Regions from separate parts of the Streptomyces sp. Qhu_M48 genome, predicted to be linked through region 4. Evidence: riboswitches for the same ligand, from Rfam matches in the RefSeq annotation. Region 4 holds a riboswitch; each other region holds the start of a gene.
What was found. Region 4 has a riboswitch for cobalamin ahead of ACRRSS_RS14745 (energy-coupling factor ABC transporter permease). Riboswitches for the same ligand answer to the same signal wherever they lie in the genome.
Positions count from the first base shown of each region.

Region 1: another riboswitch for cobalamin. It lies ahead of ACRRSS_RS09550 (cobalamin biosynthesis protein); the one in region 4 lies ahead of ACRRSS_RS14745 (energy-coupling factor ABC transporter permease).
Region 2: another riboswitch for cobalamin. It lies ahead of ACRRSS_RS29665 (ribonucleoside-diphosphate reductase subunit alpha); the one in region 4 lies ahead of ACRRSS_RS14745 (energy-coupling factor ABC transporter permease).
Region 3: another riboswitch for cobalamin. It lies ahead of cobN (cobaltochelatase subunit CobN); the one in region 4 lies ahead of ACRRSS_RS14745 (energy-coupling factor ABC transporter permease).

Region 1 is NZ_CP195432.1:2,050,471-2,055,468, reverse strand. Features, by position in the region: gene ACRRSS_RS09565 (alpha/beta hydrolase) at 1-305, opposite strand, end outside; gene ACRRSS_RS09560 (anion permease) at 726-1,994, shown strand; gene ACRRSS_RS09555 (hypothetical protein) at 2,007-2,228, shown strand; cobalamin riboswitch at 2,355-2,497, shown strand; gene ACRRSS_RS09550 (cobalamin biosynthesis protein) at 2,530-3,501, shown strand; gene ACRRSS_RS09545 (cobyric acid synthase) at 3,498-4,998, shown strand, end outside.
Region 2 is NZ_CP195432.1:6,642,020-6,647,017, reverse strand. Features, by position in the region: gene ACRRSS_RS29670 (ribonucleotide-diphosphate reductase subunit beta) at 1-720, opposite strand, end outside; gene ACRRSS_RS29665 (ribonucleoside-diphosphate reductase subunit alpha) at 720-3,092, opposite strand; cobalamin riboswitch at 3,225-3,351, opposite strand; gene ACRRSS_RS29660 (GNAT family N-acetyltransferase) at 3,403-3,903, opposite strand; gene mctP (monocarboxylate uptake permease MctP) at 4,089-4,998, opposite strand, start outside.
Region 3 is NZ_CP195432.1:8,016,757-8,021,754, forward strand. Features, by position in the region: gene ACRRSS_RS36190 (precorrin-2 C(20)-methyltransferase) at 1-917, opposite strand, end outside; gene ACRRSS_RS36195 (precorrin-8X methylmutase) at 914-1,567, opposite strand; gene ACRRSS_RS36200 (cobalamin biosynthesis protein CobG) at 1,564-2,826, opposite strand; cobalamin riboswitch at 3,026-3,177, shown strand; gene cobN (cobaltochelatase subunit CobN) at 3,217-4,998, shown strand, end outside.
Region 4 is NZ_CP195432.1:3,224,279-3,229,276, forward strand. Features, by position in the region: gene cbiQ (cobalt ECF transporter T component CbiQ) at 1-450, opposite strand, end outside; gene ACRRSS_RS14740 (energy-coupling factor ABC transporter substrate-binding protein) at 457-993, opposite strand; gene ACRRSS_RS14745 (energy-coupling factor ABC transporter permease) at 990-1,688, opposite strand; cobalamin riboswitch at 1,718-1,924, opposite strand; gene ACRRSS_RS14750 (PTS-dependent dihydroxyacetone kinase phosphotransferase subunit DhaM) at 2,037-2,483, opposite strand; gene dhaL (dihydroxyacetone kinase subunit DhaL) at 2,480-3,190, opposite strand; gene dhaK (dihydroxyacetone kinase subunit DhaK) at 3,217-4,209, opposite strand; gene ACRRSS_RS14765 (PadR family transcriptional regulator) at 4,588-4,914, shown strand; gene ACRRSS_RS14770 (DUF1048 domain-containing protein) at 4,911-4,998, shown strand, end outside.

The sequences.
Region 1 (4,998 bases), 1.2 Mb from region 4:
CGTTGCAGGCGTCGCACGACGGTGTCGGCGGTGTGCGGGACCCGGTCGAGGACGGGGCCGACGACGGCGTGGAGTCCGTGGCCCTCGATCCCGTACGTGCCGGGGCGCAGTGAGGCGATGCTGCGGGTGAGGGTGATCCGCTCGGGGCCGGTGGCGTGCACGGTGAGCCGTGGGTCCCCGGGCAGGGGATGTCCGGACGGCGCCCTGAGGGCGACGTCGCTGGCGTACCGGCCGGCCGCGATCACGGCCGCGCCGACACCGAGCAGAGTGGTGACGGCCGCTGCCGTCGCTGTAGCCGGGCGCACGCTCCCAGTCTCGGCAGGGTGCGGTCGAACTGCCACCGGACGGACCCGGGCGGGGGGAGGGGTGAGGAGGGAGCGGGGCGGGGCACGCTCCCCCGGGGCACGCGCTCCCCGGGCCTCCGCGAGCCCCTCCATGGAGTGACATGGGTCTCGTCCGCGGGGTCCCCCGGTCGGATGGTTCGGTCCGGGGAGCGGAACCGGATGGCGGAGGAGGAACCGGGGCAGGTCGCACGTGCCCTGTGATGGCCCGGATTACCCGGGGTTGCGGGGTGACCGCATCGTGGACACCCGGCTCGTCCGGGGGTTAAGCGGAATGCCTTGACACCGGATAGGGACACCACGCCGCCCGACCCAGTTCACCTTCCGTTCACTCAGGTTGCCTACGTTCGGCTCGCCACTGACGTCAAACGATTGCCTGGGTAAATGGAACACATCACGCTGCTGCTCGCCATTGTGGTCGTGACAGCTCTCGTGTTCGATTTCACGAACGGTTTCCACGACACCGCCAACGCGATGGCCACGACCATCTCGACCGGTGCCCTCAAGCCGAAGACGGCGGTGGCCATGTCCGCCGTGCTGAACCTCGTCGGCGCGTTCCTGTCCGTGGAGGTCGCCAAGACGATCTCCGGCGGGATCATCAACGAGGAGGGCATCCGCACAGAGGTGATCTTCGCCGCGCTGGTCGGCGCCATCCTGTGGAACCTGCTGACCTGGCTGCTGGGGCTGCCGTCCAGCTCCTCCCACGCCCTCTTCGGCGGCCTCATCGGCGCCGCGGTCATGTCGGCCGGCTGGTCGGCCGTGAACGGCCCCACCATCGTCACCAAGGTCCTCATCCCGGCCATCGCCGCGCCCCTCGTCGCCGGCCTCGCCGCGATGGCCGCCACCAGGCTGACGTACAAGATCAAGGCCAACCCCGAGGCGAAGGCCACGGCCAAGGGCTACCGGGCCGGCCAGATCGCCTCCGCCGGTCTCGTCTCCCTCGCCCACGGCACCAACGACGCCCAGAAGACGATGGGCATCATCACCCTCGCCCTGGTCACCCAGGGTGTCGTCGCCCCCGGCTCGAACCCTCCGATGTGGGTCATCGTCTCCGCCGGTGTCGCCATCGCCCTCGGCACCTACCTCGGTGGCTGGCGCATCATCCGCACCATGGGCAAGGGCCTCACCGACCTCCAGCCGCAGCAGGGCTTCGCCGCCCAGACCAGCGCCGCGACGGTCATCCTGGCCTCCTCGCACCTGGGCTTCTCGCTCTCCACCACCCAGTCCTGCTCGGGTGCCGTGATGGGCGCCGGCCTCGGCCGCAAGGGCGGTGTCGTCCGCTGGTCGACCGCCACCCGGATGTTCGTCGCCTGGGGTCTGACCCTGCCCGCCGCGGGTCTGGTCGGCGCAGGCGCCGAGTTCCTCACCAAGCAGGGCCCCTGGGGCATCGCCGCCGTCGCGGTGCTGCTGGTCGTCGGCTCCGCCGTCATCTGGTCGCTCTCCCGCCGCAAGCCGGTCGACCACAACAACGTCACCGACGACGACCTCGACGCCGAGCCCGCGGGTGTGGTGACCACCGCCATCGCGGCCGTCACCCCGCCGCCGGCCGCCGGTTCCGTCGCCGCCGTCGCGGACGAGGACCTCAAGACCACCATCCCGGCGCCGGTCCCCACGGACCCGGCCGCTCCCCCGGCCCCCGCCGCAACGGTGTAAGGAACGAACGACATGAAGATCGACTGGGCAGCCCTCGGCTCCGTCTTCGGAGTCAGCCTCGTGGCGACCGTCGCCCTCGTGGGCCTCTTCACCCTCGGGATCGTCGGCCTCGGCAAGCAGGAGGAGGCCGCCGCCCGCGGTGACTCCGCCGCCCTGGCCCGCACCGGCGCCTACGCCTGCTTCGGCCTCTGCCTCGCGGCCGTGGCCTACGGCATCTACCTGATCGTCGCCTGACGGTCCCCGCTCCACCGGCCGGGCGGCCCGCACTCTCGGTGCGGGCCGCCCGGCCGTCGTCTGTCCACCGCCCTCTCTGTGGTGCTCCGCACAGTGCGCCGCCGCAGGTCAAGGGTGAGTTGACGCCCCTTCTCGGGGCGTGGTGGACTGCCGAGGCCATTACGGCGGCAGAAGAGGAAGTCCGGTGCGAATCCGGCGCGGTCCCGCCACTGTGACCGGATCCCCAGGGTCCGGGAGTCAGGAACTCTCGCCGCCGGTCACGTCGATCCAGGGCGCGGACCCTGAGTGAGGACAGAGCGCCATGCCCGGCCGCAGCAGTACCACCGGTGTGTTCGCGTACGGCGCGGCCGCGGGCCTCGCCGTCGACCTGCTCGTCGGCGACCCCCGGCGCGGACACCCCGTCGCCGTGTTCGGCCGGGCCGCCGCCGCCGTCGAGGAACGCCTCCACCACGACCACCGCGGCTGGGGCGCCCTGCACACCGCCGTCTGCGCCGGCTCCACCGTCGCCCTGGGCGCGCTCGCCGCACGGGCCGTGCGGAACCGCCCGGCCGCCGCCGCGGCCCTCACCGCGGCCTCCGTCTGGGCCGTCGTCGGCGGTACGACCCTGGGCCGGGAGGCACGCGCGATCGGCGGGGCGCTGGCCGCCGGCGACCTGGAGGTGGCCCGGGAACGGCTGCCGCACCTCTGCGGCCGCGACCCGCACTCCCTCGACGGACCGGCGATGGCCCGCGCGGTCGTCGAATCGGTCGCCGAGAACACCTCCGACGCCGTGGTCGGCGCCCTCTTCTGGGGCGCGGTCGCGGGCGTACCGGGCCTGCTCGGCTTCCGGGCCGTCAACACCCTCGACGCGATGGTCGGCCACAGGTCGCCGCGCCACCGCCGATTCGGCTGGGCCTCGGCCCGGCTCGACGACGTGGCCGGCTGGCCCGGGGCCCGGCTGACGGCCGCGCTCGCGACCGTCGCGGGCGGGAACCCCCGCGGGGCCGTACGGGCCTGGCGCGCGGACGCGGCGAAGCACCCCAGCCCCAACGCGGGCCCCGTCGAGGCCTCCTTCGCGGGGGCCCTCGGCGTACGGCTCGGGGGGACCCTGGCGTACGGCGGCCGGGTCGAGCACCGGCCGGTGCTCAACGGGGCGGGGCGGCCCGTCGAGATCGCGGACATCGACCGGGCGGTCGGCCTCTCGCGCCGGGTGACCGCGCTGACCCTGGTCGCCTGTGTGGGCGGCCGCATCATCATCGGTGCCCTGGCGGCCCGGAAGCGGAGGAACGCATGAGGGGCGGAGGGCTGCTCGTCGCCGGGACCACCTCCGACGCGGGCAAGAGCGTCGTCACGGCCGGCATCTGCCGGTGGCTGGTCCGGCAGGGCGTCAAGGTCGCGCCCTTCAAGGGACAGAACATGTCCCTCAACTCCTTCGTCACCCGCGAGGGCGCCGAGATCGGGCGGGCCCAGGCCATGCAGGCGCAGGCCGCCCGCGTCGAGCCGACCGCGCTGATGAACCCGGTGCTGCTCAAGCCGGGCAGCGACCGCTCCAGCCAGGTCGTCCTGATGGGCAGGCCGGTCGGTGAACTCAGCGCTCGCGGCTACCACGGAGGGCGCCAGAAGGAGCTGTTCGAGCCGGTCCTGGCCTGCCTGGAGGAGCTGCGGAGCACGTACGACGCGGTGATCTGCGAAGGGGCCGGCAGCCCGGCCGAGATCAACCTGCGGCGCACCGACATCGTGAACATGGGCATAGCGCGGGCCGCGCGGCTGCCCGTGGTCGTGGTCGGGGACATCGACCGGGGCGGGGTCTTCGCCCAGTTCTTCGGGACGACGGCGCTGCTCGCGCCCGAGGACCAGGAGCTGATCGCCGGATACCTCGTGAACAAGTTCCGGGGCGACGTGACCCTGCTCGAACCCGGGCTCGACATGCTGTACGACCTCACCGGGCGGCGGACCTTCGGCGTCCTGCCGTACGCCCACGGGCTCGGCATCGACGAGGAGGACGGCCTCCGGGTCTCGCTGCGCGGCACCGTCCGCGAGTCGGTCGTGGCGCCGCCGGTCGGCGCGGACGTGCTGCGGGTCGCCGTCTGCGCCGTACCCCTCATGTCCAACTTCACGGACGTCGACGCGCTGGCCGCCGAGCCGGGCGTCGTCGTCCGGTTCGTCGACCGGCCCGAGGAGCTCGCCGACGCGGACCTCGTCGTCGTGCCCGGCACGCGCGGCACGGTCAAGGCACTCGCCTGGCTGCGGGAACGCGGCCTCGCCGACGCGCTCGCCCGGCGCGCCGCCGAGGGCCGCCCGGTGCTCGGCGTCTGCGGTGGCTTCCAGGTGCTCGGCGAGCGGATCGAGGACGAGGTCGAGTCGCGGGCCGGAACCGTCGACGGGCTCGGACTGCTGCCCGTACGCGTCAGGTTCGCGCGCGAGAAGACGCTGGCCCGGCCGGTCGGCGAGGCGCTCGGGGAGCGGGTCGAGGGGTACGAGATCCACCACGGGATCGCGGACGTACGGGGCGGGGAACCGTTCCTGGACGGCTGCCGGGTCGGGTCCGTCTGGGGCACGCACTGGCACGGCTCCCTGGAGAGCGACGGGTTCCGGCGGGCGTTCCTGCGGGAGGTCGCGGCGGCGGCCGGACGGCGGTTCGTACCGGCTCCGGACACGTCGTTCGGGGCGCTGCGGGAGGAACAGCTGGACCGGCTGGGCGATCTGATCGAGGAGCACGCGGACACGGGGGCGCTGCTGCGGCTGATCGAGGAGGGGGCTCCGGCGGGGCTGCCGTTCGTGCCGCCGGGAG
Region 2 (4,998 bases), 3.4 Mb from region 4:
GAGCGCGTCGTCGAAGAGCTCCGGCTCCTCCTTGCGGACGGTGTCCACGACCTCGAAGGCGAAGTTCATGTGCATCGTCTCGTCGCGGAACACCCAGTTGGTGCCGGTGGCGAGGCCGTGCAGCAGACCGCGGGACCGGAACCAGTACACGTACGCGAAGGCGCCGTAGAAGAACAGGCCCTCGATGCACGCGGCGAAGCAGATCAGGTTCAGCAGGAAGCGGCGCCGGTCGGCCTGGGTCTCCAGGCGGTCGATCTTCTCGACCGAGTCCATCCAGCGGAAGCAGAACTGCGCCTTCTCGCGGATGGAGGGGATCTCCTCGACCGCGTCGAACGCGGCGGCGCGGTCGTCCGGGTCGGGCAGGTAGGTGTCGAGCAGCGTCAGATAGAACTGGACGTGCACGGCCTCCTCGAACAGCTGCCGCGACAGGTAGAGGCGCGCCTCGGGGGAGTTGATGTGCTTGTAGAGCGTCAGCACCAGGTTGTTCGACACGATCGAGTCGCCGGTCGCGAAGAACGCGACCAGACGGCCGATCATGTGCTGCTCACCGGGGGTCAGCTTGGCGAGGTCGGCGACGTCCGAGTGGAGGTCGACCTCCTCGACGGTCCAGGTGTTCTTGATGGCGTCCCGGTAGCGCTCGTAGAAGTCCGGGTAGCGCATCGGACGCAGGGTCAGCTCGAAGCCCGGGTCGAGGAGGTTCTTCTGTTCGGTGGCGTTCATTACTGGCAGGCCTCGCAGGACTCGGGGTTTTCCAGGGAGCAGGCGACCGCGTCGGGGTCGGCGGCCTGCTGGACGGGGATGGTGGCGGCCGCCGTCGACGCCTGGGCGGCGCGGGCGATCCGGGTCGCCGGGCGGGAGCGCAGGTAGTACGTCGTCTTCAGACCCTGCTTCCAGGCGTACGCGTACATCGACGACAGCTTGCCGATCGTCGGCGTCTCCAGGAACAGGTTCAGCGACTGCGACTGGTCCAGGAACGGCGTCCGGGCGGCGGCCATGTCGATCAGACCGCGCTGCGGGATCTCCCACGCCGTGCGGTACAGCTCGCGCACCTCGGCCGGGACCCAGGTGAAGCCGGCCACCGAGCCGTTGGCGTCGCGCAGCGCCTCACGGGTCTGCGCGTCCCACACGCCGAGCCTCTTCAGCTCGTCGACCAGGTACGAGTTGACCTGGAGGAACTCGCCGGAGAGCGTCTCGCGCTTGAAGAGGTTGGAGACCTGCGGCTCGATGCACTCGTACACGCCGGCGATCGAGGCGATCGTCGCGGTCGGCGCGATGGCGAGGAGCAGCGAGTTGCGCATGCCGACGGCGGCGATCCGCTCGCGCAGCGCGGCCCAGCGCTCCGGCCAGTTGAGCTCCACGTCGTAGTGGTCCGGGTGCAGGACACCGCGGGCGGCGCGGGTCTTGTCCCAGGCGGGGACCGGCCCGTTGCGCTCGGCGAGGTCGGCGGAGGCCTCGTACGCGGCGAGCATGACGCGCTCGGCGATCCGGGTGGAGAGCGCGCGCGCCTCGGGGGAGTCGAACGGCAGCTTCAGCTGGAAGAAGACGTCCTGGAGGCCCATCGCGCCCAGGCCCACCGGCCGCCAGCGGGCGTTGGAGTTGCCCGCCTGCTCGGTCGGGTAGAAGTTGATGTCGACGACGCGGTCGAGGAAGGTGACGGCCGTGCGCACGGTGGCGTCGAGCCGCTCCCAGTCGATGTCCGAACCGACCACGAAGGCGCCGAGGTTGACCGAGCCCAGGTTGCAGACCGCGGTCTCGCCGTCGTCGGTGACCTCCAGGATCTCCGTGCAGAGGTTCGAGGAGTGGACGGTGTGGCCGGGCTCGGCGGTCTGGTTGGCCGTCCGGTTCGAGGCGTCCTTGAAGGTCATCCAGCCGTTGCCGGTCTGGGCCAGGGTCCGCATCATCCGGCCGTACAGGTCGCGGGCCGGCATCGTCTTGCGGGCGAGGCCCGCCTCCTCGGCCTTGCGGTAGGCGGCGTCGAACGCGTCGCCCCACAGGTCGACCAGCTCGGGCACGTCCGCCGGGGAGAACAGCGACCACTCGGCGTCCGCGTTGACGCGGCGCATGAACTCGTCCGGGATCCAGTGCGCCAGGTTCAGGTTGTGCGTACGGCGCTGGTCCTCGCCGGTGTTGTCGCGGAGCTCCAGGAACTCCTCGATGTCCGCGTGCCAGGTCTCCAGGTAGACGGCGGCGGCGCCCTTGCGGCGGCCGCCCTGGTTGACCGCGGCGACGGAGGCGTCGAGGGTCTTCAGGAACGGCACGATGCCGTTGGAGTGGCCGTTGGTGCCGCGGATCAGCGAACCGCGGGCGCGGATGCGGGAGTACGAGAGGCCGATGCCGCCCGCGTGCTTCGAGAGCCGCGCCACCTGGTGGTAGCGGTCGTAGATGGAGTCCAGCTCGTCCTGCGGGGAGTCCAGGAGGTAGCAGGAGGACATCTGCGGGTGGCGGGTGCCGGAGTTGAACAGCGTGGGGGAGGACGGCAGGTAGTCGAGCCGGCTCATCAGGCCGTACAGCGCGGCGACCTCGTCGAGCGCGCGGACGCTGTCGTCCTCGGCGAGCCCGCAGGCCACGCGCAGCATGAAGTGCTGCGGGGTCTCGATCACCTTGCGGGTGATCGGGTGGCGCAGCAGGTAGCGCGAGTAGAGGGTGCGCAGACCGAAGTAGCCGAAGCGGTCGTCGCCGGCCGCGTCGATCGTCGCGTCGAGGCGGTCCGCGTGCAGCGTCACGAACGCGGCGGTGCGGTCGGCGATCAGGCCCTCGTGGTGGCCGACGGCGACGGAGGCGGAGAAGGAGAACGAGCCCTGGCTCGCGGCCTCGTCGGCGATGGTGATGGTCAGGAGCCGGGCGGCGAGCCGGGAGTACGCCGGGTCGTCGGCGATCAGGCCGGCGGCGGCCTCGGTGGCCAGCTCGCGCAGTTCCGCCTCGTCCGACGAGGCGCTGCGGCCGCGGAGCGCGGCGGCGGCGACCTTGCCGGGGTCGGTGTCGGGGAGATCGGCGGTGAGGTCGGTCAGGGTCCGCAGCAGCACGGTCCCGGGGCCGTCGCTCTCGACCGCGGAAGCCTCGGCCGAAGCCGGATCGGCGGGCGCGATGGTCACGTGGGGGCTCTCCCTCGCTCGGCTCGGGGCCGCGGCGGGGGGAGGCGGGCACGCGGGGGTCCGGACGCCGGACGCGCTGTGTCCACCGGCCCACTCCGCGGGGCCCGGAAGTCATTGGCACCCGAAACGGACGGACCGGGTGCGCTGGCGGCAGGTCTTCGGACTCACCCCGTACGAAACCGCACGAAGCACACCGTTGCGGGACAGTTCCGGATTCGCGCCGGATTCCCCTGCGTCGACAGCGAGGTCGAGCATACATGTGGGGGGCGTCGCTTGCGGAACCCCCCACATGTTGTGTCGCGCCGTGGACTTAGAACTCCAGGGCGTAGGTGCGCAGAGAGTGGTCGGGGATCGGTTCCCAGTCCCGGTGCGGGGTGCGGACGAAGCCCAGACGTTCGTATACGCGGTGCGCCGAGACCATCGAGGCGTCCGTGGAGAGCACCAGGCGGGCACAGCCGGGAAGCGCCCGGGCGCGCTCGACACAGGCCCTCACAAGGGCCTCTCCGACGCCTCGGCCGCGGGCCTCGCGGGCGACGACGAGCATGCGGAACTCGGCCTCGCCGGCGACGGCGATGTCCGCCCACGGGGTGTCGCCGGTGGCGAAGGTCACGCCGCCGAGGAGCAGCCCGTCACCGTCCTCGGCGACGAGGATCTCGCTCTCGCGGGCCCGCCGCGCGGTGTCCCGCAGCACGTTCAGGTACGAGTCCTCGGCCCCGTACTTCAACAGCCCGTCGTTCAGATAGGTCCCCGCGGTGAGTTCGCCGAGCGCCTCGTACTCCTCGGGCCGTACCGCCCTGATGGTGAAGTCCATGAGGGCAGTGTGCCTGGGGACGGCCGCCTCCTGTCAGCCACCGGCCCCACCCGGGTCGCCGGAACCCCCGGGCCGGAAGCGGTCCCCGGTCCGCGTTCTCGCCGGGGGACGGCGAAGGCCGCCCCGCCTCCGGGAGGAGACGGGGCGGCCTATCGCGGGTCCGGCGGCCGTTTCCGGCCGTCGGGTCAGTGGGTCTCGGCGCCGAGCTTCGGGAGCTTCGTGCTGACCCCGGCGTCGCCGGCGTCGGCCGTGTAGTCCTCCGGGGAGGTCTCGTCGATGCCCTCGGGGGCCTTGACGGCCTTGAGGACGAAGGTGAGGACGACCGTGACGACCAGGTTGAGGACGAAGGCGGTGAGACCGATGTAGCCGATCTCGCCGATGCCCGGGATCTCGGCCGAGGAGCCGCCGAAGTGCTTCTGGGTCGGGCTGGCCACCCCGTACGCGGCGACCGTGCCGTAGAGCATGCCGACGGCCCAGCCGGCGAGCAGCGCCCAGCGGTGGAACCAGCGGGTGAAGAGACCGCCGACGAGGGCCGGGAAGGTCTGCAGGATCCAGATGCCGCCGAGCAACTGGAAGTTGATCGCGACCGTCTTGTCCATGGTGAGGACGAAGGCGAGCGCGCCGACCTTCACCAGGAGCGAGACCAGCTTGGAGACCTTGGTCTCCTGGGCCGGGGTCGCGTCCGGTTTGATGAAGTCCTTGTAGATGTTGCGGGTGAAGAGGTTGGCCGCGGCGATCGACATGATCGCGGCCGGGACGAGTGCGCCGATGCCGATCGCGGCGAAGGCCACGCCCGCGAACCAGTCCGGGAACATCGTCTCGAAGAGCTGCGGGATGGCGAGCTGGCCGTTCTTCACCTGGATGCCGGCGGCGATCGCCATGAAGCCGAGGAGCGCGAGCAGGCCCAGCATCAGCGAGTACAGCGGCAGGATCGTGGTGTTGCGGCGGATGACCTCACGGCTCCGGGACGACAGCGTCGCAGTGATGGAGTGCGGGTACATGAAGAGCGCGAGCGCCGAGCCGAGCGCCAGCGTCGCGTACGTCCACTGGCCGGCCTCGCCGGGGACGAGCGCGCCGCGCGGCTTGTCGGTCGCC
Region 3 (4,998 bases), 4.8 Mb from region 4:
TGCCGGATCTGGCCGGGGCGCAGCACCGGAACCCGGTCCAGGTAGGTGGTGTAGCCGACGAGGACGTCGGCGTTGACGAGCGCGCCGCGCGACTCGGGGGTGAGCCAGGGGGCGCCCGCCGGGCCGGTGCCGACGACGACGACCTCGCCCGTCTCCCGTACGGGAGGCTCCTGGTCGATCCGGGAGGGCAGGACGGCGACGGAGAAGTACGGGACGGACTCGGGGTCGACGTCCGCGAGGTCGCCGGTCCGCTCGCCCGCCATGAACGCGCGCTCCACGTAGCGGGCGTCCTCCAGGCGGCCGGCCCGTTCCAGGGCCCGCCTCACGGTGGGGAAGGTGCGGCCGAGCTTCATCACGACCGCCGAGTCGGTGCCCGCGAGCCGGGCCGTCAGCTCGTCCTCCGGCAGGGTGCCGGGGATGATCGTGAGGACCTCCTCCGCCTCGCACAGCGGCTCGCCGAGCCGCGCCGCGGCGGCGGAGACCGAGGTGACGCCGGGGAGGACGGTCGTGTCGTAGCGGTGCGCGAGCCGCTTGTGCATGTGCTGGTACGAGCCGTAGAACAGCGGGTCGCCCTCGGCGAGGACGGCGACCGTGCGGCCCGCGTCGAGGTGCGCGGCGAGGCGGGCGGCGGCCTCCTCGTAGAAGTCGTTCAGGGCGCCCCGGTAGCCGCCGGGGTGGTCCGTGGTCTCCACCGTGAGCGGGTACATCAGCCGCTCCTCGATGTGGTCCTCGCGGAGGTGCTCGGCGGCGATGGAGCGGGCGATGGAGCGGCCGTGGCGGGCCGAGTGGTACGCGACGACGTCGGCGGCGGCGATGGCCTTCACGGCGGCCACCGTCATCAGGTCCGGGTCGCCGGGGCCGAGCCCGACCCCGTACAGCCTGCCCTTGGCCGGGTTCTCGCTCTGCGGGGTGCTCATGCCTGGATCTCCGCTTCGTGGGCGATCGCGTTGATCGCGGCGGCCGTCATCGCGCTGCCGCCGCGCCGGCCCCGTACGACGAGGTAGTCGAGGCCGAGGTCCTGGGCGGCCAGGGCGTCCTTGGACTCGGCGGCGCCGATGAAGCCGACCGGTATGCCGAGGACGGCGGCCGGGCGGGGCCCGCCCTTCGCGACCATCTCCAGGAGGTGGAAGAGGGCGGTGGGCGCGTTGCCGATGGCGACGACGGAGCCTTCGAGGCGGTCCCGCCACAGTTCGAGGGCGGCGGCGGAGCGGGTGGTGCCCAGCTCGGCGGCGAGGCCCGGCACCGACGGGTCGGAGAGCGCGCAGATCACCTCGTTGTCGGCGGGCAGCCGCTTGCGGGTGACACCGCTGGCGACCATCTGCGCGTCGCAGAGGATCGGCGCACCGGCCCGGAGGGCGGCGCGGGCGCTCGCGACGACCCCGGGGGAGTACGCGATGTCCTGGACGAGGTCGGTCATGCCGCAGGCGTGGATCATCCGGACCGCCACCTGGGCGATGTCGGCGGGCAGGCCCGCCAGATCCGCCTCGGCGCGGATCGTGGCAAAGGAACGGCGGTAGATCTCCGCCCCGTCCTTCTCGTAGTCGAACATCGTGGTGCTCTCGCTCATCTCGTGGGTGTCGTGTGGGCTGACGGGGCGCGAGCCGCCGCGACCGCTTCGGCCAGGGAGGTACGGGGGACGGGGACGCCGTCCACCAGGTAGGTGTCGGCGCCGGTGGCGACGGCGCCGGCCCAGACGCCGTGCGGGTGTCCGCAGCGCCGCTCGCACCCGGAGTAGTGGAAGGCCAGGAGCCCCGCCGGGGCGCGGGCGGCGTCGGCGCGCACGTCGGCGAGGGACTTGGCGCAGCCGGGCAGCCCGGTGCAGGCGGTGACGCCGACGCCGGGTGCGTCGGGCCGGGTGATCAGCCCGTGGGCCGCGAGTCCGGGCAGCCGGTCGTGGTCCGCTCCGACGACGACCGCTCCGCGCCAGGGCGTGAACCGGATTTCGTCGGCGGGCAGCAGGGCCCGCAGCTGGGCGGCGGTCAGCCGGCCGAGCGGCGCGAGGACGTGCAGGGCGCGGACGCCGAGCGGCCCGGGCGCGAGGGGCGGGGCCTGGGGCAGCGGCGGTACGGGGACGGGTCCGGCGCCGGGGTGGCCGGGATCGCCGAGCCCGGTGGGTCCGCCGGGTCCGACGAGCCCGCCGAGGTCCGGGTGGTGGCCCTCGGGCAGCTCCCGGACCCGCCAGGCCCCCGTTCCGGCGGTTTCGGCGGCGGTGAGGAAGGCGCGGGCGGCGGCGAGCGCGGCGGCGGGGGCGTCGGCGGCGCGGACCCTGAGGCACTGGGAGCCGACCCGGAGCAGGGCCGTGCCGCCCTCTTCTGCGACCAAGGTCACATCGCCGCCGAGGCCGGCCACATCGCCCCGGCCGTCGTCGAGGACGAAGAGGAACCGGCCGGAGAGCGCCGCCGCCCAGGGCGCGGAACACAGCAGGTCGTCGAGAGCACGGGCCCACAACTGCACGTCGGCGGCGCCGAGTCCGTCCAGGCCCGCGGCCGGGGAGGCCACGATGTTGCGGACGCGCTCGTGCGCGGGGGAGGGCAGCAGGCCCGCCCCGGAGAGGAGTGCGGCCAGCTCCGCCCCGCAGTCGTCCGCGAGGCCGCGCAGCTCCGCGTTGCCGCGCGAGGTGACGCTGAGCCGTCCGTCGCCGAGACTCTCCGCCGCAGCCGCCAGGACCTCGACCTGACGCGACGTCAAACGACCTGCGGGCAGGCGGAGTCGGGCGAGGCGGCCGTCGTCGGCGGAGTGCAGGCGCAGCGCCCCGGGACACGCGTCGCCACGGTCCCGAATGCGAGGTTCGCCCGGGTCGGGTGTCGGGGGCGGGGTCGGCGGCATGGCGGCGAGCATACCGACGGGGAACCGGGCACCCACCGGGTGTGATCCGGCCGACTCCGCGCCCCGGCCCGGCCCGGAGGACGATCCGGCGGGCAGCGTGGTCCGGCGGACCCTCCCGCTCGCCCCGGCCCGGAGGACGATCCGGCGGGCAGTGTGATCCGGCCGACCCTCCCGCCCGCCCCGGCCCGCCGACCTCACGATCTACTATGCAGACGGCATGGGGTCCCAGGACCCCGGGGAGGAAGCCCGGTGAGAATCCGGCGCGGTCCCGCCACTGTGAGCCGGCCCGGGCCGCGCGTTCGCGCGATCCCGGACCGGTGAGTCAGGAACTCCCGCCATCCATACGACCACCCGGGGCGCGGACAACCCCGAGGAAGGCCTGCGCTCGCCATGCTTCTGCTGCTGTCGCACTCCGACACCGACCTGCTCAGCGCCCGCGCGGCCGGCGGCCCGGTGGAGTACCGCTTCGCCAACCCCGCCCGTCTCCCCCTCGCCGAACTGCCCGGCCTCCTCGACGACGCCGAACTCGTCGTCGTCCGTCTCCTCGGCGGCCTCCGCTCCTGGGAGGACGGCCTCGAAGCGGTCCGCGCCGCCGGAAAGCCCGTGGTCGTCCTCAGCGGCGAACAGGCCCCCGACGCGCAGCTGATGGAGGCGTCCACCGTCCCCATCGGCGTCGCCACCGAGGCACACGCCTACCTCGCGCACGGCGGCCCCGGGAACCTGGAGCAGCTGGCCCGCTTCCTCTCCGACACCGCCCTCCTCACCGGCCACGGCTTCGAGCCCCCGGCCGCCGCCCCCACCTGGGGCCCCCTGGAGCGCGCCGCCCGCACGACGACCGGCCCGACCGTCGCCGTGCTCTACTACCGCGCCCACCACATGAGCGGGAACACCGGCTTCGTCGACGCCCTCTGCGCGGCGATCGAGGACGCCGGGGCGCAGCCGCTCCCGCTGTACGTGGCGTCCCTGCGCGCCCCCGAGCCGGAGCTGCTCGACCGCCTGCGCACCGCCGACGCGATCGTCACCACCGTCCTCGCCGCGGGCGGCACCAAGCCCGCCGAGGCGCAGGCCGGCGGCGACGAGGAGGCCTGGGACGCGGGCGCGCTCGCCGCGCTCGACGTGCCCATCCTCCAGGCGCTCTGCCTGACCGGCTCGCGCGCCGCCTGGGAGGAGAACGACGAGGGCCTCTCCCCGCTGGACGCCGCCAGCCAGGTCGCCGTGCCGGAGTTCGACGGCCGCCTGATCACCGTCCCCTTCTCCTTCAAGGAGATCGACGAGGACGGCCTGCCCGCGTACGTCGCCGACGCCGAGCGCGCGGCCCGGGTCGCCGGGATCGCCGTACGGCACGCCCGCCTCCGACACATCCCGAACGCCGAGAAGAAGCTGGCGCTCGTCCTCTCCGCGTACCCCACGAAGCACTCCCGCATCGGCAACGCCGTCGGCCTCGACACCCCCGCCTCCGCCGTCTCCCTCCTCCGCCGCCTCCGCGCGGAGGGGTACGACTTCGGGCCCGTCGAGGAGCTGCCCGGACTGGTCTCCGGCGACGGCGACGAGCTGATCTACGCCCTCATCGAGGCCGGCGGGCACGACCAGGACTGGCTCACCGAGGAGCAGCTCGCCCGCAACCCGGTCCGCGTCCCGGCGGCCGACTACAAGCGCTGGTACGCGACCCTGCCCGAGGAGCTCCGCACCCACGTCGAGGAGCACTGGGGCCCGGCGCCCGGCGAGATGTTCCTCGACCGCTCCCGTACCGCCGAGGGCGACCCAGAAGGCGACATCGTCCTCGCGGCCCTCCGCCGCGGGAACCTCCTGATCCTCATCCAGCCGCCGCGCGGCTTCGGCGAGAACCCGATCGCGATCTACCACGACCCCGATCTCCCGCCGTCCCACCACTACCTCGCCGCCTACCGCTGGATCGCCGCCCGCGCCGAGGACGGCGGCTTCGGCGCCGACGCCATGGTCCACCTGGGCAAGCACGGCAACCTGGAGTGGCTGCCCGGCAAGAACGCCGGCCTGTCCGCCTCCTGCGGCCCCGACGCGGCCCTCGGCGACATCCCGCTGATCTACCCGTTCCTCGTCAACGACCCGGGCGAGGGCACGCAGGCCAAGCGGCGCGTCCACGCGACCCTCGTCGACCACCTCGTGCCGCCCATGGCCCGCGCCGACTCCTACGGC
Region 4 (4,998 bases):
CCGGTACATCACCAGCGCCACGTCCACCACCGGCCCCGGCACCCCGGCCCGTGCCAGCCGGGGCAGCACGTCGGACACCGGCGTCGTGAACGCGAAGAGCAGCACCCCGAGCGAGGCCGCGGCGGTCCGCAGCAGCAACGCGCCCGCGTGCGTCGGACCGTCCGGCGCGAGAGCCACGAGCCCCCGGGCGCCGCCCACCTCGAAGAGCAGCGGAATCGCGCCCGTGACACAGAACCCGAGCGGGATCCGGAACGCCCGCCACAGCGCCCGGCCCGGCACACCGGCCGGACCGAGCAGCACCGTGAGCGTGGCCGCCGCGACGAGGACCGCGCCCGGCCACGGCGGCAGACCGACCGCGCACAGCGTCAGACCGAAACCGAGCAGCGCCTTCTCGGCGGGATGACGGTGGCGCCAGCGACTGCTGTGCGCCGCCGCGTCGATCGGCAGCATCGGCGGCTACGCGTCCCGCCCACCGACGGAACCGGAGCCGGAACCGGGACCGGAGCCGGGTCCAGAGCTGGACCCGGAATCGGGACCGGGCCCACGGGTGGGCTTGGCGTCGGCACCGGCGTCCGAACCGCCACCGGTTTCCGAACCGCCACCGGTGGCGGACCCGGACCCGGAGGCGGACTCGGCCCCGGACCCGGTGGGGGACCCGGCCCCGGGCCCGGTGGCGGCCCCGGCCGCCTCCGCGAGCGCCGTGCCCTGCCGGCGGCCGCGCCGCAGGCCGAAGTAGTACGCCAGGACACCGGCGCCCAGGGCGGCCTGGAGGGCGAAGAGCGCGGACTCGATCTCCCCGGACGGCGGCTCGTACAGCGGACTGAACCACGGCTCGTAGTCGGGCCGGAGTTCCGTGATCGCGGTCTCCGCCTCCGCGTCCGCCCCGGCGAACGGTTCCTCCTTGTGGTCCCCGAGCCCCAGCGCCAGCGGAAGCACCGCGAGCGCGGCGACGACGAGCAGCAGCAGGGCGTTGATCCTCGCGTTCCGGCTCATCGCGCGGCCGCCTCCTCGCGTCGCTCGGTCCCGCGCCCGGCGAGGACGCCGAGCCGGGTCAGTTCGCCCTTGCTCGACTGCGTGAGCAGCCGCATCACGAGCACGGTGAGCAGGCCCTCGCTGACCGCGAGCGGAATCTGTGTGAGGGCGAAGATCCCGCCGAACTTCGCGAGCGCGCCGGGGATGCCGCTGCCCGGGTCCGGGAAGGCGAGCGCCAGCTGCACGCTGGTGACGCAGTACGTGGACAGGTCGGCGACGAACGCGCCGAAGAAGACGGCCACCATCAGGGGAGTGCCGAACCGGCGCGCCAGCAGGTACGTCCCGTACCCCGCCCAGGGACCGACGATCGCCATGGAGAAGACGTTCGCGCCGAGCGTCGTCAGCCCGCCGTGGGCGAGCAGCAGGGCCTGGAAGAGCAGGGTGATCGTGCCCAGGACCGCCATGATGGGCGGCCTGAACAGGATCGCGCCCAGACCGGTACCGGTCGGATGGGAACAACTACCCGTCACCGAGGGCAGCTTGAGTGCCGACAGGACGAAGGTGAAGGCGCCGGCCGCGCCCAGGAGCAGGGTGGACTCGGGGTTCGACCGCACCTCGCGGGTGAGCGCGCGGGCTCCGTGGACGACGAACGGCGTGGCCGCGACGCCCCAGGCGACGGCGTGCGCAGGGGGTAGGTACCCCTCGGCTATATGCATGGTTGGGAGACCCTCTCCAGCACCTCGTGGATGGACAACGCACCCTGGCCGGTCTCCTGGCTGACGGTCATGCCGTCCGACTCCGCCTTCCCACACCACGACGGTCTCCCGACGCGGTCCAGTGGCTTCCCCTGGGGCGTTCCCAGCGGGGGTGGAGCCGGACCTCCCGATCACAGTGGCGAGGGCCGCACCGGTTTCGCACCGGTTTCCCGTACACCAAGGCGCTGTGACACTAGTGCGTTGACCTGCTGGATCACAACACGGCCGCTACCGGGCGCGGCCTTCCGGCCACGGCGCGCGGTCGTCCGTGTCCGCTCCACGGGCTCTCGCCACCCCCGCCTCACCCGCTCACTCCTTGCGGTAGGCGTACGCCTCCCCGGCCGCCGCCGCCACCGCGTCGAGGTCCCCGCCCGCGCTCGCCGTGACGAGCGCGGCGACCGCGCCCTCCACGAAGGGAGCGTCCACCAGACGGGCTCCCTCGGGCAGTTCGTCGCCCTCGGCGAGCAAAGCCTTCACGGTGAGCACCGCGCTCCCGAGGTCGACCAGGATCGCCACGCCCGCGCCCCGGTCCACGGCCCGCGCCGCCTCGGCGATCAACTCGGAACTCGTCCCCAGACCACCGTCCGGGGTCCCGCCGGCCGGCCGGACCGGTGCCAGGTCGCCGCCGCCGGCGAGCCCCCGCGCCAGCTCGGCCACGGCCGACGCGACGGCCGCGCTGTGCGAGACGAGCACGATCCCGACGCCACCCCCACCCCTCACGGCCGTCACACCGCCCTCACCACCGATGCCCGTCACGCCGCCCCCTCCGCTCCCGAGCCCGACGTGCCCGCGGTCTCCGTACCCGAGGTCTCCGCGCCCCGGCCCTCCGCTTCCGAGCCCGACGTACCCGAACTCTCCGCGCGCGCGGTCTCGTCGAGCGTCGCGAAGAGCAGTGCCGAGGACGTGGCCCCCGGGTCCTGGTGCCCGACCGACCGCTCGCCCAGATAGCTGGCCCTGCCCTTGCGGGCCCGCAGGGGTACGGTCGCGAGGGCGCCCTCCTCCGCGGCGGTGCGGGCGGCCGCGAACGAGACCCGCAGCCCCTCCACAGCCGGTACGAGCGCGTCCAGCATCGTCTTGTCGCCCGCCTGGGCGCCGCCCAGCTGGGACACGGCGGACACGCCGGAGGAGAGCGCCTCGGCGAGCTGCGCCCGGCTGATCCGCCCGTCGTCGCCCAGCGTCTTGCCGGTCCGGCGCAGCAGCGTGCCGTACAGCGGTCCCGACGCGCCCCCCACCGTGGAGATCAGCTGCCGTCCGGCGGTGGTGAGGGCGGCGCCCGGTGTGGCCGGCGGCTCCTTGGCCAGGATCTCGGTCACGGCGGCGAACCCCCGCCTGAGGTTGGTGCCGTGGTCGGCGTCGCCGATGGCCGAGTCGAGTTCGGTGAGCCGGTCCGCCTCGCGGTCGACGGCCTCGGCCATCGCGGCCAGCCAGCGCACCAGGAACTCCGCGCCGAAGGTCTCCGTCATGTCGCTCTCCTCTTCCCTGGCTCGTCTCACCGGCCCCAGCGCAGCGCGGGCGTCTCCACCGGCGCGTCCCACAGGCGGAGCAGCTCCTCGTCCACCTCGCAGAGGGTCACCGAGCAGCCGGCCATGTCCAGCGAGGTCACGTAGTTCCCGACGAGGGTACGGGCCACCGGCACGCGCCGCTCACCGAGCACGCGCTGCACCTCCGCGGTGAAGCCGTACAGCTCCAGGAGCGGGGTCGCGCCCATCCCGTTCACCAGGGCGATCACCGGGCCGGTGGGACGGAGGTCGTCGACGACGGCGTCGACGGCGAAGTCCGCGATCTCGTGGGAGGTCATCATCGGCCGCCGCTCACGGCCCGGCTCACCGTGGATGCCGATGCCCAACTCCAGCTCACCCGGCGGGAGATCGAAGGTGGGGCTGCCCTTGGCGGGGGTGGTGCACGCGCCCAGGGCCACACCGAAGGACCGGCAGCGCTCGTTGACCCGGCGGGCGACGGCCTCCACTCGATCCAGCGGCGCGCCCTCCTCGGCGGCGGCGCCCGCGATCTTCTCCACGAAGAGGGTGCCGCCGGTCCCGCGCCGGCCGGCCGTGTACAGGCTGTCCGTGACGGCGACGTCGTCGTCGACCAGGACCCTGGCGACCCGGACGCCCTCGTCCTCGGCGAGCTCCGCCGCCATCTGGAAGTTCAGGACGTCACCGGTGTAGTTCTTGACCACGAACAGGACCCCGGCGCCGCTGTCGACGGCGGCCGCGGCCCGTACCATCTGGTCGGGCACCGGCGAGGTGAACACCTCTCCCGGACACGCCGCCGCGAGCATCCCGGGTCCGACGAACCCGCCGTGCAGCGGCTCGTGCCCGGACCCGCCGCCGGACACCAGCGCCACCTTCCCCGCCACGGGCGCGTCCCGCCGCACCACCACCCGCCGCTCCACGTCCACGGTGAGCTTGGGGTGGGCGGCGGCCATCCCGCGCAGCGCGTCGGCGACGACGGTCTCGGGAACGTTGATGAGCATCCTCATGGGTGTCTCCTTGGGGTTCTGGCGGAAGGGCCTTTGGCTGGTGTCTTCGCAGTTCAGGTGGCGTTCCCGAGGTGGATGATCTTGACGTCGATCGGCGGCTCGTGGTGCCTTCTGCCGGTGCTGGCGCTGACCTGATGGCGACTTTCACGATGGTGCGTCAGATCTGTGTATCGACTTGATGGGAGGTGATGGAGGCTCCCGGCTCGGACGATATCGACATTGCCGCCACGGAGAGCGTGTGGGCAAGACTGATTCCCGCGAGTGTCTTCCCGCCGCACCGGATGGCGCCAGGAGGCCGCTCCCAACTCCACTACTCGGTGATACTGTGTAGTGGTATTCGGTACTACACAGTACCGCTAGGGCCGAAGAGGACTCGTGATGGATGACCTGACGGAGATGTTGAAGGGCACGCTCGAAGGGTGCGTGCTCGAGATCATCGGCAGCGAGGAAACCTACGGGTACGCCATCACCCGTCAACTGAACGAGCTCGGCTTCGCCGACGTCGTCGAGGGGACGGTGTACACCATCCTGCTGCGCCTGGAGAGGAACAAGCTCGTCCAGGTGACGAAGCGACCGTCCGGGGTCGGGCCGCCGCGCAAGTTCTACGCGCTCAACGACGCCGGACGCGAGGAGCTCGCGAAGTTCTGGGCGAAATGGCAGTACGTCTCATCACGCATCGACAGGCTCAAGGAGGGCGGGAGATGAACTTCTGGGAGACCATCACAGGCAGTGATCTCACCAGGGAATGGAAGACGTTCGAAGCCCGGGCCGCGGCCCTGCCGGCCGACT